Regions from separate parts of the Faecalibacterium sp. DFI.5.82 genome, predicted to be linked through region 1. Evidence: predicted binding sites of a transcription regulator. Region 1 holds the regulator's gene; the other holds the start of a gene.
The links. The regulator Rex, encoded in region 1, represses fermentation and respiration genes when NADH is low (regulators of the CRP and FNR family bind a similar motif). The targets are predictions, from matches to a motif close to ATTGTTAANNNNTTAACAAT.
Positions count from the first base shown of each region.

Region 2: coaD (pantetheine-phosphate adenylyltransferase) is a predicted target of Rex. The motif match lies at 3,432-3,451, and genes of this name have one in related genera.

Region 1 is NZ_JARFIS010000011.1:60,103-67,423, forward strand. It holds gene P0G09_RS12805 (extracellular solute-binding protein) at 129-1,499, opposite strand; gene P0G09_RS12810 (thymidine kinase) at 2,042-2,650, opposite strand; gene P0G09_RS12815 (redox-sensing transcriptional repressor Rex) at 2,743-3,384, opposite strand; gene P0G09_RS12820 (ATP-dependent Clp protease proteolytic subunit) at 3,638-4,324, shown strand; gene P0G09_RS12825 (MATE family efflux transporter) at 4,356-5,684, opposite strand; gene P0G09_RS12830 (pyridoxal-phosphate dependent enzyme) at 5,702-6,613, opposite strand; gene P0G09_RS12835 (sigma factor-like helix-turn-helix DNA-binding protein) at 6,910-7,293, shown strand.
Region 2 is NZ_JARFIS010000001.1:512,525-519,845, forward strand. It holds gene P0G09_RS02615 (radical SAM protein) at 1-362, shown strand, start outside; gene P0G09_RS02620 (AI-2E family transporter) at 570-1,781, opposite strand; gene P0G09_RS02625 (butyryl-CoA:acetate CoA-transferase) at 1,833-3,179, opposite strand; gene coaD (pantetheine-phosphate adenylyltransferase) at 3,554-4,057, shown strand; gene P0G09_RS02635 (acetyl-CoA C-acetyltransferase) at 4,146-5,360, shown strand; gene P0G09_RS02640 (enoyl-CoA hydratase-related protein) at 5,477-6,262, shown strand; gene P0G09_RS02645 (3-hydroxyacyl-CoA dehydrogenase NAD-binding domain-containing protein) at 6,302-7,174, shown strand; gene P0G09_RS02650 (acyl-CoA dehydrogenase) at 7,294-7,321, shown strand, end outside.

The sequences.
Region 1 (7,321 bases):
ACCTTATGTCACACTTTGGCAACAGATTTGTCAGAGAATTGTAACCTGTGCCTGAGAAAAAAGGGGCATCGGGCCTACGGGTGGACGATGCCCCTGATATGTAATTTGACTCAGGTCAGCAAAGAAGATCAGACAGTGTAGCCAACAGCAGACATGCCGTCCAGCAGAACGTCAACGACATCTGCACCGCTCTTGTTGTCGTAGTCGACGGTATCGAACACTTCCTGATAGGTGCCGGTGCCGGTAGCCTTCAGATCGGAAGACTCGAACAGGGGATCCAGCTGGCAGGAAACAAAGCTCATGACCTTGCCGTTTGCCTCAGCGACCAGCTCGTTGATCTTACCGGCGGCCTGAGCGGTAGCCAGACCAGCCTTGGAAGCGGGGATGCCGCACTCGGAACCCATGATGGCAGCGCCGTCGCCGTTCCACAGGTACTCGATCAGGGTAGCAGCCTCAGCGGGGTTCTTGCAGGTCTTGGTGATGGCCATGCCCATGGAGACCTTGGAGAAGCCGCCGTTGTAATCGCCGAACTTGATCTCCTCACCAACGGTGAAGCCGGGCTTGTTCTCCTCGTCCAGAGCGTCCTGGTACTTGGAAGCAGCGGAATCCCACTCGAAGATGCCGGCGATCTTGCCGGTGATCCACTCGTTGGACTGGTGGGTAGCACCGTCGCCGTTTGCACCGTAGTAGGTGGGCAGCGGCATGATGACGTGGCCGTCGACCAGGCTCTTGATGAAGTCGATGCCCTCGGCGATCTCGTCAGCGGTGTAGTTCAGGGTAGAGGTGGTGGGATCTGCCCAGTCCTTGCCGTACTTGGACTCGAGGTAGAACACCATCAGGATCATACGGTCGTATGCGCCCAGGTGCAGGGGATAGTAATCATCGCCCAGCTTCTCCTGGAAAGCCTTGCCGGCTGCAAACAGGTCATCCTCAGTGGCGGGAACTTCGGTGATGCCAGCCTTGTTAAAGGTGGTCATGTTCCAGTAGAAGATACGGCCGGTCATGGAGATGGGCACGCACTGCTGTGCATTTGCAACGTTGCAGGCACCCAGCTTTGCGTCGTCCCACTGGGACATATCCAGGTAATCGGTGACGCTGTTCAGATCCAGGAAGGTCTGGCCGTTGCCGGAGTAGTTGTACAGCCAGTTCCAGTTGATCTGGCAGACATCCTCAGCCACGCCGCCTGCAAACTTGGTGGACATGGTGTCCTCCCAGCCGGACCATGCAGCGAAGGTGGGGTTGACGGTGATGGTGGTGTGCTCAGCAGAGAAAGCCTTCAGGGCCTCCTGGTAAGCGTTGTGGCGGGACTCGCCGCCCCACCAGCTCATGGTCAGGGTAACGGGATCGCTGCTCAAGCCAGCCACGGAAGCAGCCTCGGCTGCGGAAGAAGCGGTGCTGGAAGCAGCGCCGCCATTGCCGCCGCAGGCAGCCAGCAGACCAGCTGCACCAACAGCACCGGTGACCTTCAGGAAATCACGACGGGAAATTGCCTTGCTCATTGTTGTTCTCCTCCTAATAAATCAAAAAACATCGAGCGGGCCTTTCTGCACAAGGCTCGTTGTATACAAATATGATAACAAAAGGGCTGGGAAAAAGAAAGATGTAAATTGAAGTGATACGGACAAAAAACGAACAAATATTGCTCTCGTGATTTGCGGCGATTTGACGGCATTGCCGAAATGAATAAACTTGGAGCGAAAAAATATACAATCTGCATAATTGGATAGATTGCATAGAAACGGGCCGAGAGAGTGTGGCAGAACCTCTAAAATTGCAATGGTTTTGTAACTTTTTGCGAAATTGACGGTATAATGTTGTATACAACATGTGAAAAAAGTGACGATATCGCTGTTTTATAAACTGATATATCAATTGTGCAAAAAACGTTCGCCGTGGGATACAACTGATATATCACTTTGGAAGGCGGCAGGCAAAAAAGAGCGCCGCCCGGCTGGGCAGCGCTCTGAAAACTGTAAAAATCTTTTGGGAGATCTGGGATCTCACGCAGGAGAGGGCTCCTGTGCCTGCCGGAAATCGACACTTACTGTGCGTTCCGTTTGGCGTAAAACGCCCGCCGTGCCTTGAAATAGCACTGGGGGCACATGCTGACATACTGCACATCATTTTCCAGATCGATGGCGACCTGCTCGCCCTCAAAGACGAACTCCCCATTGACCCTGCGGCAGTTGCAGGTGGCCTTGCGCCCGCAGGTGCAGATGGTCTTCATCTCCTCAATGGTGTGGGCCAGCTCCAGCAGACGGGTGGAGCCGGGGAAGCCCTTGAGGGAAAAGTCTGACCGCAGGCCGTAGCAGATGACCGGGATGTTCAGGTCTACCGTGACCATGAACAGCTGCTCGGCCTGTGCCGGGGTAAAGAACTGGCTCTCGTCGCAGAGAACACAGGCCAGCGGCTGCTCCCCGGCAGAAGCGGCGCGCACGGCCTCGAACACATCCACCTCTGGCGGGATGAGCAGGTCGGCCCTGCGGCGCACGCCCAGGCGGCTGACCAGCTCGCCGCCGCCCTTGGTGTCCACCTGGGGCTTCAGGATCAGCACCCGCATCCCCTGCTCTTCGTAGTTGTGGGCCACCTGCATCAGCGCGGTGCTTTTGCCGCTGTTCATGGCACCGTATCGGAAGTATAGCTTCGCCATAGTTGCTCTCCTCATAAAAAGGCAACCCTCTCTGCTCGTTCGGGGGGAGAGGGCTGCCTGTTTTCTGTGATACGTTATGAATAGATGATAGATCAGTCCTGATTGCGCAGGCGGTAACCCAAGCTCATCAGGCTGTCGCCCAGGTGGACGTTCTCCACCACCACTTCGGGGTAGGGCACCGACAGGTCATAGTGGGAGAAGTTCCAGAAGCCTTTGATGCCCAGTTCGACCAGCCGGCCGCTGAGCTCCTCCGCACCGCTGCGGGGCACACAGAACACAGCCACCTCAGGCTTATGCTCTGCGCAGAAGGCCTCCAGCTCGTCAACGTGTAAGATCCGGATGCCGTTGATCTCTTTGCCCACCTCGCTGGGGGAATTGTCAAAGGCGGCGATCAGCTTGTAGCCGTTGGTGTCGGTGGTGATGAAGCGGCTGACTGCCTTGCCCAACCGGCCGCAGCCGATGAGGATGGTGGGCAGCAGGTCACCGTTGCCGAACAGCAGATGCTCCAGGATGGAAAGCAGGTTCTCCACCGAGTAGCCGATGCCCTGGCGGCCGTTCACGTCGCCGATGCAGTTGAAATCCTGCCGCACCTGAGAGGCCGTGGTGCCCATCTGGGCGGCCAGCTCGCGGGAGGAGATGCTGGTGATGCCGTCGTTCTTCAGCGTCCGCAGGTAGCGGTAGTACTTGGGCAGGCGCTTGATCACCGGAAGGGAAGCTTTGCCGGGATTGTTCATGGAAATGGTTCTCCTTTCATCCAAAGGGAATGCCGGTCTCTTTGCGCCCTGCAAGGTGCACCGGCGATTAAGACAGTTTCTGAACAATAATGATATATACTTGTCAATCTTATTCTTAGTATAAAGTATACTGCAATGAGACAGAATGTCAAATCCTCTGGGCCAATTTTTTTCAAAGTAAAGAAATCTTAGCCGCCGCATATTGCTTCGATCCCCGGGAACACTGAAAAAAACACCCTGAGGAGGAGCCAACATGCCGGAATATGAAAAGGAAACCACCGAACAGCAGCGGCTGGAGAAAGAGCAGCTGGAAGATCTGGGCACGGTGTGGCGCACCCGCGGCCCCCATGCCATCCACTGCCTGACCGTGATCGGCCAGATCGAGGGCCATGTGGAGGCCCCGCAGGGCCAGAAGACCACCAAGTATGAGCATGTGATCCCGCAGCTGGTGGCAGTGCAGGAGGACCCCGCTGTGGAGGGCCTGCTGGTGCTCATCAATACCGTGGGCGGGGACGTGGAGGCCGGGCTGGCGCTGGCAGAACTCATTGCCAGCATCTCAAAGCCCAGTGCCACGGTTGTGCTGGGCGGGGGCCACTCCATCGGCATCCCGCTGGCAGTCAGCGCCCGGCGCAGCTTTATCGTGCCCACGGCGACCATGACGGTGCACCCGGTCCGCCACTCCGGTATGATTTTGGGCGTGCCCCAGACCATGCGGTGGTTCGAGCAGATGCAGGAGCGCATCACCGGCTTTGTGGCGGGCCACAGCGGCATTACGGCAGCGCGCTACTCGGAGCTGATGCTCCGCACCGGTGAGCTGGTGATGGACGTGGGCACCATGCTGGACGGCAAAAAGGCCGTAAAGGAAAAGCTCATCGATCAGCTGGGCGGCATCTCTGATGCACTGGAATGGCTGTACCGGGAGATCGAGCGGACTGAGTGAGAGAAAAGACCTGCCCGGGGCGGTGTCGGGCTTACAGATCGCCCTTCCGCAGATACTTCACCATCATGGGGGCTTCATAGACCAGCATGAGGATCCAGCCCACAACATAGCTGTACGGCAGGGCCTCAATATCCATCTTCATCAGCAGCACAAAGACGGCAGCGGCCGCCACACGGCCTGCCATGTTGAGCGTGCTGCTGTTCAGGGTGATCTTAAGGTCGCCCAGGCCGCGGAAGCCGCCCTGGATGCCGTTGGTCAGCGAGGGCATCAGGTAGAACAGAGAGACCAGCTTCAAAAAGCGCACTCCCAGATGCACCACGGCGGCATCGGTGACGAAGAGCCGGATGATGGGCTCGGCAAAGAAGAAGCAGACAGCGGTGATAAAAATGGCGTAGAGGAACTCCAGCTTCAGGCCGCAGAAGAAGCTGGCGCGGACACGCTCTTTTTTGCTTGCACCGCGGTTCTGGGCCATCAGGGTGGTGGTGGCATGGCCGATGTTCTGCTGGGGCACATAGGCAAAGTCATCGATGCGGCCTGCGGCGGCAAAGGCTGCCATGGCGTTGACACCCATGGTGTTCACGATGGCCTGAATGGCGATCTTGCCCAGCTGAACAGTGGCCTGCTGCATGGCGCTGGTCCAGCCGTAGCTGATGGTCTTTTTCAGCAGCGATGAGTCAAAAATGAACCAGCGCCTGCCCAGCTGCAACACAGGGACCTTCCAGCGGATATAGATCAGGCAGAACACGCAGCAGAGCGCTTCGCTCAGCACGGTGGAAAGGGCACATCCCTCGGAGCCCCAATCCAGCACCTCAACAAAGAACAAGTCGCCGCCGATGTTCAGCACCGAACTGATCATCAGGAAGTACAGCGCGCTTTTGCTGTCGCCCAGCGCACGCATGGTGGCGGCGAGGAAATTATAGAAGAAGGTGAACAGCAGCCCGCCGAACACGATGCGCAGGTAGTTCACAGCGATGGGAAGGATCTCTTCCGGCACCTGCAGCAGACGGAGCAGCGGGTTTGCCAAAATCACACAGGTCAGCGAAAATACCAGGGAAAAGACGGAGCCTGCAATGGCGGTGGTGGAGACCTGACGCTCCACCAGCTCGGTGTTGCCTGCCCCGAACGCCAGGCTGACAAGGATGCCTGCACCCAGGCAGACACCGTTGATGAACAAAATCGCCAGCGTCATCAGCGGGTTGGAGGTGCCCACGGCGGCAAGGGCATCCTCGCCCACGAATTTGCCGACAATGATGCTGTCCACGGCGTTATAGGTCAGCTGGAACAGGTTACCCAGCACAAGGGGAATGGTGAAATTGACCAGCAGCGGTGTGATCGGGCCGGTCGTCATATCCTTGGTCATTTGGAACTCTCTTTTCTTTATAGATTAAATGCCTGCCGTCCGCTGAAGATAGCCAGCGCCGAGCGGCTGGTGCCGGTGGCAATCAGCTGTGCAGCGGCGTGGAGGGCTGCACCGGCGGCAGGGGAGGCGGGAATGGCATCGGTGGCAAGGACCCGCTGTGCAGCGCGGTTGGCATCGGTGCTGGTAACGGCGGCTACATTATCCACAACATAGGCGTTGTAATTGCCCGGCACGATGCCGTAGCCGATATCCGGGATGCCGTGCCCGCCGGTGAAGCCGCCGCCCAGAGCCTGATTCTCAAAGGGCTCCACGGCCACGATGCGGACATCGTTGGTCCAGGCCTTGATGGTCTCGCCTACGCCGGTGATGGTGCCCGCGCTGCCCACGCCGACCGTGATGGTGTCCACGAGACTGCGGCCCTCCCGGGAGATGGCCTGCACGATGGCGGGGCCGGTCACCCGGCGATGGTATTCGGGGTTATCGTCGTTGGCAAGCCAGTTCATATAGTACCAGCCCTTTTCGGCAGCGGTGGTCTCTGCCAGCGCCCGGGCCCCCGCAAGGCCCCGCTGGGCGGGGGAATGCAGGATCTGTGCCCCCAGCCGGAGCAGGTATTCCTGCCGCAGGGCCGGGGCATCCTCCGGCATGGTCAGCACCACAGGGTGGCCCGCCGTCCGCCCGGCAAGGGCCAGCGCCATGGCAAAGGAGCCGGAGGCCGCTTCAATGATGGGCTGGCCCGGGAGCAGCTTGTGCTTTTCCGCCGCAAGGGCCAGCATCCCCTCGGCCACCGAATCGCGGGACGTGCCGGTGGGCCCATTATAATCAAGGTAAGCATACAGCCGCCCTTTGAGCCCGCAGGCGGCAAGATAGCCCCGCAGCTCCACGATCGGACAGGGGACCAGGGTCTGGTAGATGTTTGGATAGATTGCCACGAAATTCCTCCCTTACGCAAACCTGAGCAGTCAGCACAGAACTGTCTGCCATGCCAAGGGCTCCCCTGTTAGGGGAGCTGGCAAAGCCATCAGGCCTAGACTGAGAGGTTTAATATCTATAAGGTAGCGCATCCTGTGCCCAGCGTCAAGCCGCAATTGGACAAAATGGAGAAAAACCTGCCGAAAAATCAGCAGAGTGATGGAAAAAAGCCTTGACAAGGAAAAGAATGTCTGCTATACTCCGTATGTAAAGCAAATGAACTTTACAACAAATGGAGGTCAGGGCAGAACGCATCATGGCAAAAGACTTTGAAATGGGCTATCTGCTCGATTTTTATGGCGAGGTGCTCACGCCCAAGCAGCGCGAGATGCTGAACCAGTATTACAACGACGACCTCTCCCTCAGTGAGATCGGGGAAAACTTCGGGATCACCCGTCAGGGCGCACGGGATGCCATCAAGCATGGCGAGACCACCCTGAAAGAGCTGGAAGCCAAGGTCGGCTTTGCAGGCCGCTACCGCCGGGTGCAGGAAAAGCTGGAGGAACTGGAACAGCTGGTCATTGACGCGCGGTTCGAGTGCACCGGCCCTTATGCCAGGCTCACCACCACTGAGTATGCAGCAACGCTGAACAAGATGCTGGGGCTGATCCGCTCCATCGACGAAGTCAACGAGAGCTGACACCATTACTATTTTGAGAGGAGCACCG
Region 2 (7,321 bases), on a different contig from region 1:
CCGGTGACGCAGAGCCCTGCGTGTTTATCCACTACTCCAATGCCAACATCCATGACAGCAGCATCCTGGAGATCCTGCAGAGTCCGCTGTTCATGGCCTACCACAACGGCCAGCCCTTCAATAAAAACCACCTGCGTCCCTGCCCCATGCTGGAAAACCCCGAGCTGCTGCGCAAGATGGTTCACGAGACCGGTGCCCACAGCACCGACCTCCAGAGCCCGGAAAGCGTCGATCATCTGTGCGACAAGTGCAAGTCCTATGCCGCCAACTGGCAACCGACCGCCGACGAGATCTGGTCCCATACCAAGATCCGCGAGAGCCGTTACGAGAACTATAAGGATTGGAAGCCCAATCAGCAGTAATTGCAGGTACTCCCCCTGAAATCTCCCTTTTTGGTTTATCTGCCCTGAAAGCCAAAGCTCCCCCTTCCCCAAGCGCCGAGACAGCGCCGGGAAGGGGGAGCTTTGCGTTTCTCGGCTGCTCTGAGAAAATCATGCAGGAATACAAAAACCAGCCCCGCCTCCCATGCAGGAGACAGAGCCGGTTTTGCGATTCTATTGTGTTTGGGATCACTCGTCGTCGGGGTCACCGAAGGCATCGTGATAGAGGTTTACCATGCCGGATTCGTCGTTGCGATTCAGGCCGTGGAACACCAGCTTTTTGATGACATCATAGATGACCGCGAAGAGCGGCACACCGATGATCATGCCCACAAAGCCCCACAGGCCGCCGAACAGCAGGATGGCGAACAGCACCCAGAAGCTGGAAAGGCCGGTGGTGTTGCCCAGGATCTTGGGTCCGATGATGTTGCCGTCCACCTGCTGCAGCACCAGCACGAACAGCACGAACCAGAGCGCCTTGATGGGGTTCTGGATCAGGATGAGCAGGGTGGCGGGAATGGCACCGATGAAGGGGCCGAAGAAGGGGATAACATTGGTCACGCCGATGATGACCGACACCAGCAGGGCGCTGGGGAACTTGAAGATCAGGCAGGCAATATAGCACAGCACGCCGATGATGGCGGAATCCAGAATCTTGCCGTTGATGAAGCCGCCGAACATCCGGTCAGCGTAACGGACTTCCTCCATGATGAGGTCGGCCCAGCGGGGCTTGACCAAACTATAAAGGATGAGCTTGCCCTGCTGCCCGAACTTCTTCCGGCTGGCCAGCAGATACACCGAAACGATGAGGCCGATAACGAAATTCTTGATCCAGGTCACCACGTTCACCACGCCCACGGCGGCACCGCTGAGGATGTTCTGCATGGAGGGGAGCAGGGTGTTTTTGATCCAGGCATCCAGGTTGGCATCCAAGCTGTCGTAAGAGTTCTCGATGAAGTCCAGCAGCTTTTTGTTGTTGGCAATGAGCTCCTGCTTGGAGATCCACTCCACAAAGTCGCCGATGTTGTCCCGTGCCGTGTAGTACAGGGCGGTCACGCTGTTGATGAGCTGCGGCACGATCATCATGATCAGAGCGTAGATCAGCAGCAGGCCGAACAGGATGGTCAGAGCAACGGCCAGCATGTTGGCAAAGCGGTGCATCTTTTCCGGGAACAGCTTGTGGAGAAATGCTTCAAGCCAGTTGCACACCGGCTTGAGCAGATAGGCAATGACACTGCCGTAGATAAAGGGCATCAGGATGCCTGTCAGGGTTGAAACGGCATTGCCGAAGCCCTGAAAGCGGTAGATCAGGAAAAAGAAGAGGATGCTCAGGCTGATCGCGCCAAAGCCTGCGAACATTCCGTAGAGATAGGGTTTGATATGCGGTTTTTTGTCCATCATGTCATAGAAACTCCATTCCTGCCGCAGACAGCAGGATTCCCTGCGGCAATGTCAGCGCTTGTTGCTCCTGCGCCAGATGTGCAGTTTTTCGGCTTCGGCGATCAGCTCGTCCCGGAAATCGGGGTGTGCCACACTGATCAGTGCTTCTGCTTTTTCCCAGCTGGTCAGGCCCTTCAGGTTCACACAGCCGTACTCGGTGCACAGGTAGTGCACGTTTGCGCGGGTGTCGGTGACGATGCTGCCGTTTTCCAGGGTGGGACGGATGCGGCTCTCCAGCTTGCCGGTCTTTTTATTCATAAAGGTAGAGGACAGGCAGATGAAGCTCTTGCCGCCGTTGGAAAGGTATGCGCCCAGAACAAAGTCCAGCTGACCGCCTGCACCGGAAATGTGCTTGATGCCTGCACTCTCCGCGTTCACCTGACCGAACAGGTCAATATCCACCGCATTGTTGATGGAGATGAAGTTGTCGATGGCGGAGATGCTGCGGATGTCGTTGGTGTACTCCACGGGAGCGGCCATGCACTCCGGGTTGTCGTTCAGGTAATCGTACATCTTCTGGGTACCTGCACCAAAGGCATAGACCTGACGGCCCTTGTCCAGATTCTTGTGGCGGCCGGTGATCTTGCCTGCCTTTGCAATATCCACAAAGGCATCCACATACATCTCGGTGTGCACACCCAAATCCTTCAGGTCGCTCTGCGCGATCAGGTTGCCGATGGCGTTGGGCATACCGCCGATGCCCAGCTGCAGGCAGGCTCCGTCGGGGATCTGCGGGACGATGAGGTTTGCCACCTTCAGATCGACCTCGGTGGCGGCACCGGCAGCGGCCATCTGGCCGATGGGCGGGTTGCTGCCCTCCACAACACCGGCAACCTGGGAGATGTGCACCCAGTTCTCGGTGCCGCCCAGGCATTTGGGCATGTTCCGGTTGACCTCAACGATGATCTTCTTGGCTTTATCGCAGACGGCACCCAGGTGGGAAGCACAGGGGCCAAAGTTGAAATAGCCGTGCTCGTCCATGGGGGTCACCTGGAACACCGCCACATCCACGGGGTCAGAGCTGTCGCGATAGTAGCGGGGCAGTTCAGAGTAGCGGATGGGGGAGTAGAAGGAGAAGCCCTGGGCAATGGCCTTGCGCTCAATGCCGCCCATGTGCCAGCTGTTCCAGGTCATGTGGGCAGCAGGATCCTCGATCTGGAAGATGGCGGGCACCCACATCAGGATGCCGCCGCGGAAGTTGACATCCTCCAGCTCAGGCAGACGCTTTGCAATGGCAGCGTCCACCGCTACGGGGGTGTTCACGGCCCAGCCGTAATCCACCCAGTCGCCGCTTTTGACCAACGCGGCAGCCTGGTCAGCTGTCATTTTCTTCTGCGCATACAATTCCGTAAAATCCATTATAAACCATCCTCTCTTACAATAACATAAAGGAATTGTAAATTCCAACTTAGTTATATCATTAACAAACGGGAGAATCAATACTTTCCTGGCAAAAAACAGGGCTGGATGCAATATAACTAAAAATCTTAGCTTTTTGTAGAGATTCTTTGGTGCACAAAAAATAAATTGTACACAAAAAATACTTGATAAAATTTTGACGATGTGCTTTACTTATAGCGTAGCAGGATGCAGCGTGGCACTGCGGGTGGGATTGTTTAAAAATTAACGATACACCGTAGCAGAAGAAAAGAACATCTTGCACAGCAAACTGGAAAGTGCTATCATGTCAGAACCAATGCGCTTTTCAAAGGCGCGCAAGGAGGACAAAACCGATGGCAACTGCAGTTTACCCCGGGTCGTTCGATCCGGTTACACGAGGTCATCTCGATATCATCAAGCGCGCGGCAAAAATCAACGATCATCTGATCGTGGCCGTGCTCATCAACAGTGCAAAGCACCCATTGTTCACCGTGGAGGAGCGGGTGGCCCTGCTGCAGGAATGCTGCAAGGGCATCCCCAATGTCACGGTGGAGAGCTTCGACGGCCTGACCGTGGAGTTCGCCAAGAAGCGCCACGCTTCGGTCATGGTGCGGGGCCTGCGGGCAGTAACGGATTTTGAAAACGAGATCCAGCTGGCGCAGACCAATCACGCGCTGATGCCCGGCATCGAGACCATGTTCCTTGCAACCAGCATCAAGTGGAGCTATCTTTCCTCTACCATTGTAAAGGAAGCCGCCCGCTACGGCAGCAGCATCTCCAAGTTCGTTACTCCGAATGTGGAAGCCGCCGTGGAGCAGAAGATGGCCGAGCTGCGCAGCAGGGGAGAGAACGTCTGACCCCCATTCCTTATGCAAGAAACGCTTCGGCGTTTTGATAAAACAGTCTTTCTTAAATCACAACATACACAATCAGGAGGCTATTCACATGAAAAAGATCGTTATCGCATCTGCATGCCGTACCGCCATTGGTAAGTTCGGTGGCACCCTTGCCAACGTCCCCGCTGCTGAGCTGGGCTCCATCGTCATCAAGGAGGCTCTGAACCGCGCAAACGTCAAGCCTGAGCAGGTCGATCATGTTTACATGGGCTGCGTGATCCAGGCTGGTCTGGGCCAGAACGTTGCCCGTCAGGCTTCCCTGAAGGCTGGCCTGCCCATCGAGACCCCCGCTGTCACCGTCAACGTGGTCTGCGGTTCCGGTCTGAACTGCGTGAACATGGCTGCTCAGATGATCGAGGCAGGCGATGCTGATATCGTGGTCGCAGGCGGCATGGAGAACATGGACATGGCTCCCTTTGCAATGATGAAGGGCCGTTACGGCTACCGCATGGGCGCTCCCATGGGCAAGAGCGAGCTGGTCGATACCATGGTCAACGATGCTCTGTGGGATGCCACCGGCTTCAACAAGCACATGGGTATGACCGCTGAGAATGTCTGCACCAACGAGACCTTCCAGAAGAAGTACGGCTACAGCCCCATCACCCGCGAGATGCTGGATGAGTTCTCCTACAACAGCCAGGTCAAGGCTGACAAGGCCATCAAGGACGGCGCTTTCAAGGACGAGATCGTTCCTGTTGTCATCAAGGGCAAGAAGGGCGACACCGTGTTCGATACCGATGAAGGCCCCCGTCTGACCCCGGTCGAGAAGCTGGCAACCCTGAAGCCCGCTTTCACCAAGGACGGCATCGTGACCGCAGGCAACTCTTCCGCCATCAACGACGGCGCTGCTGCTCTGGTCATTATGAGCGAGGAAAAGGCCAAGGAGCTGGGCGTTGAGCCTCTGGCAACCTGGGTCGCTGGCGCTCTGGCCGGTGTTGAGCCTGAGGTCATGGGTCTGGGCCCCATCGCAGCAACCAAGAAGGTCATGGCAAAGACTGGCCTGACTGTTGCTGATATGGACCTGATCGAGGCCAACGAGGCATTCGCTGCTCAGTCTGTGGCTGTCAGCCAGGCTCTGAACTTCGATATGAGCAAGGTGAACGTCAACGGCGGCGCAATCGCTCTGGGTCACCCGGTCGGCGCTTCCGGCGCTCGTATCCTGGTCACCCTGCTGTACGCTATGAAGCACCGTGGTGCTCACAAGGGTCTGGCTACCCTGTGCATCGGCGGCGGCATGGGCTGCGCTACCATCGTTGAGATGTAAGCTCTCCCTTTGAAATTGAATTGAATGACAGCCCGCGCCCCGGCTCAGACCGGAGACTCTGCCGGGGCGCGGGAGCTGTTTTGAAACACTGAGAATCTGAATTGGAGGTTTTCACAATGGCTTTTGTAAAAACCGAGGTGCAGGGCGCTGTCGAGATCATCACCATCGACCGTCCCAAGGCACTGAATGCCTTGAACCCCGAGGTTCTGGCAGACCTGAAGGCAGCCTTTGAGGCTGTTGATCAGGAGACCATCCGCTGCATCGTCCTGACCGGCGAAGGCGACAAGAGCTTCGTTGCAGGCGCTGATATCGGCTCCATGAGCACCATGACCAAGGCAGAGGGCGAGGCCTTCGGCAAGCTGGGCAATGACGTGTTCCTGATGATCGAGAGCTTCCCCATCCCCGTCATTGCAGCCGTCAATGGCTTTGCACTGGGCGGCGGCAATGAGCTGGCCATGAGCTGCGACATCCGCATCTGCTCTGACAACGCCGTGTTCGGTCAGCCCGAAGTTGGTCTGGGCATCACCCCGGGCTTCGGCGGCACCCAGCGTCTGGCACGTCTGGTCGGCATGGGCATGGCAAAGCAGCTGGTCTACTCTGCCCTGAACATCAAGGCAGACGAGGCTTACCGCATTGGTCTGGTCAACGCCGTGTATCCGCAGGCTGAACTGATGGAGAACGTGCTGAAGCTGGCTGGCAAGATCGCCAAGAACGCTCCCATTGCAGTGCGCAACTGCAAGAAGGCCATCAACGGTGGCATCAGCCTGCCCATTGAGAAGGCTGTGGAAGTTGAGGAGAAGCTGTTCGGCGATTGCTTCGAGACCCACGATCAGCAGGAGGGCATGGCCTGCTTCCTGAGCCGTGAGAAACCGAAGCCCAAGGCAGTGTTTACCAACAACTAATCCATTACATAATTTTTGATATTAAAGGAGAGATTTCCTATGAAGATCGGTGTTATCGGCGCTGGCACTATGGGCCAGGGCATCGCAAAGGCATTTGCACAGGTTGAGGGCAACACCGTTGCCCTGTGCGACATCAAGCAGGAGTGGGCTGAGAACGGCCTGGCAAAGATCAAGAAGGGCTACGAGAAGCTGGTTGCTAAGGGCAAGATCCCCCAGGAAAAGGCTGACGCGATCGTTGCAGCCATCACCCCGGGCCTGAAGGAAAATCTGTGCGCAGACTGCGACCTGATCGTTGAGGCTGCTTTTGAGGATATGAAGGTCAAGCAGACCACTTTCGGCGAGCTGGATAAGATCTGCAAGCCCGAGTGCATCTTCGCCTCCAACACTTCCTCTCTGTCCATCACCGAGATCGGCAAGGGCCTGAGCCGTCCTCTGGTCGGTATGCACTTCTTCAACCCCGCTGACCGCATGAAGCTGATCGAGGTCATCGCCGGCTGCAACACCCCCGCAGAGACCGTTGAGAAGATCAAGGAGATCTCCGTTGCCATCGGCAAGAACCCTGTTCAGGTCAACGAGGCTGCAGGCTTTGTGGTCAACCGCATCCTGATCCCCATGATCAATGAGGCTGCCTTCATCAAGATGGAGGGCGTTTCCGATATCGCAGGCATCGACACTGCTATGAAGCTGGGTGCCAACCACCCCATGGGACCCCTGGAGCTGGGCGACTTCATCGGCCTGGATATCTGCCTGGCCATCATGGATGTCCTGTACCATGAGACCGGCGACAGCAAGTATCGTGCCTGCCCGCTGATCCGCAAGATGGTCCGCGGCGGCAACCTGGGCTGCAAGACCGGCAAGGGCTTCTACGTTTACAACGCAGACCGCACCAAGACTCCTGTTGACCAGCTGTAATTTCTGATAAACATTTCTCCTGGCCGTGGGGAAAGCGGTCAGGAGGAATTTGTTTGTAACCGGGTAGGGGAGAACCCCGGCCCCGGGAGATAAAAAACACCCGTTAGGAGGATATAGCGATGGATTTTACTCTGTCCAAGCAGCAGC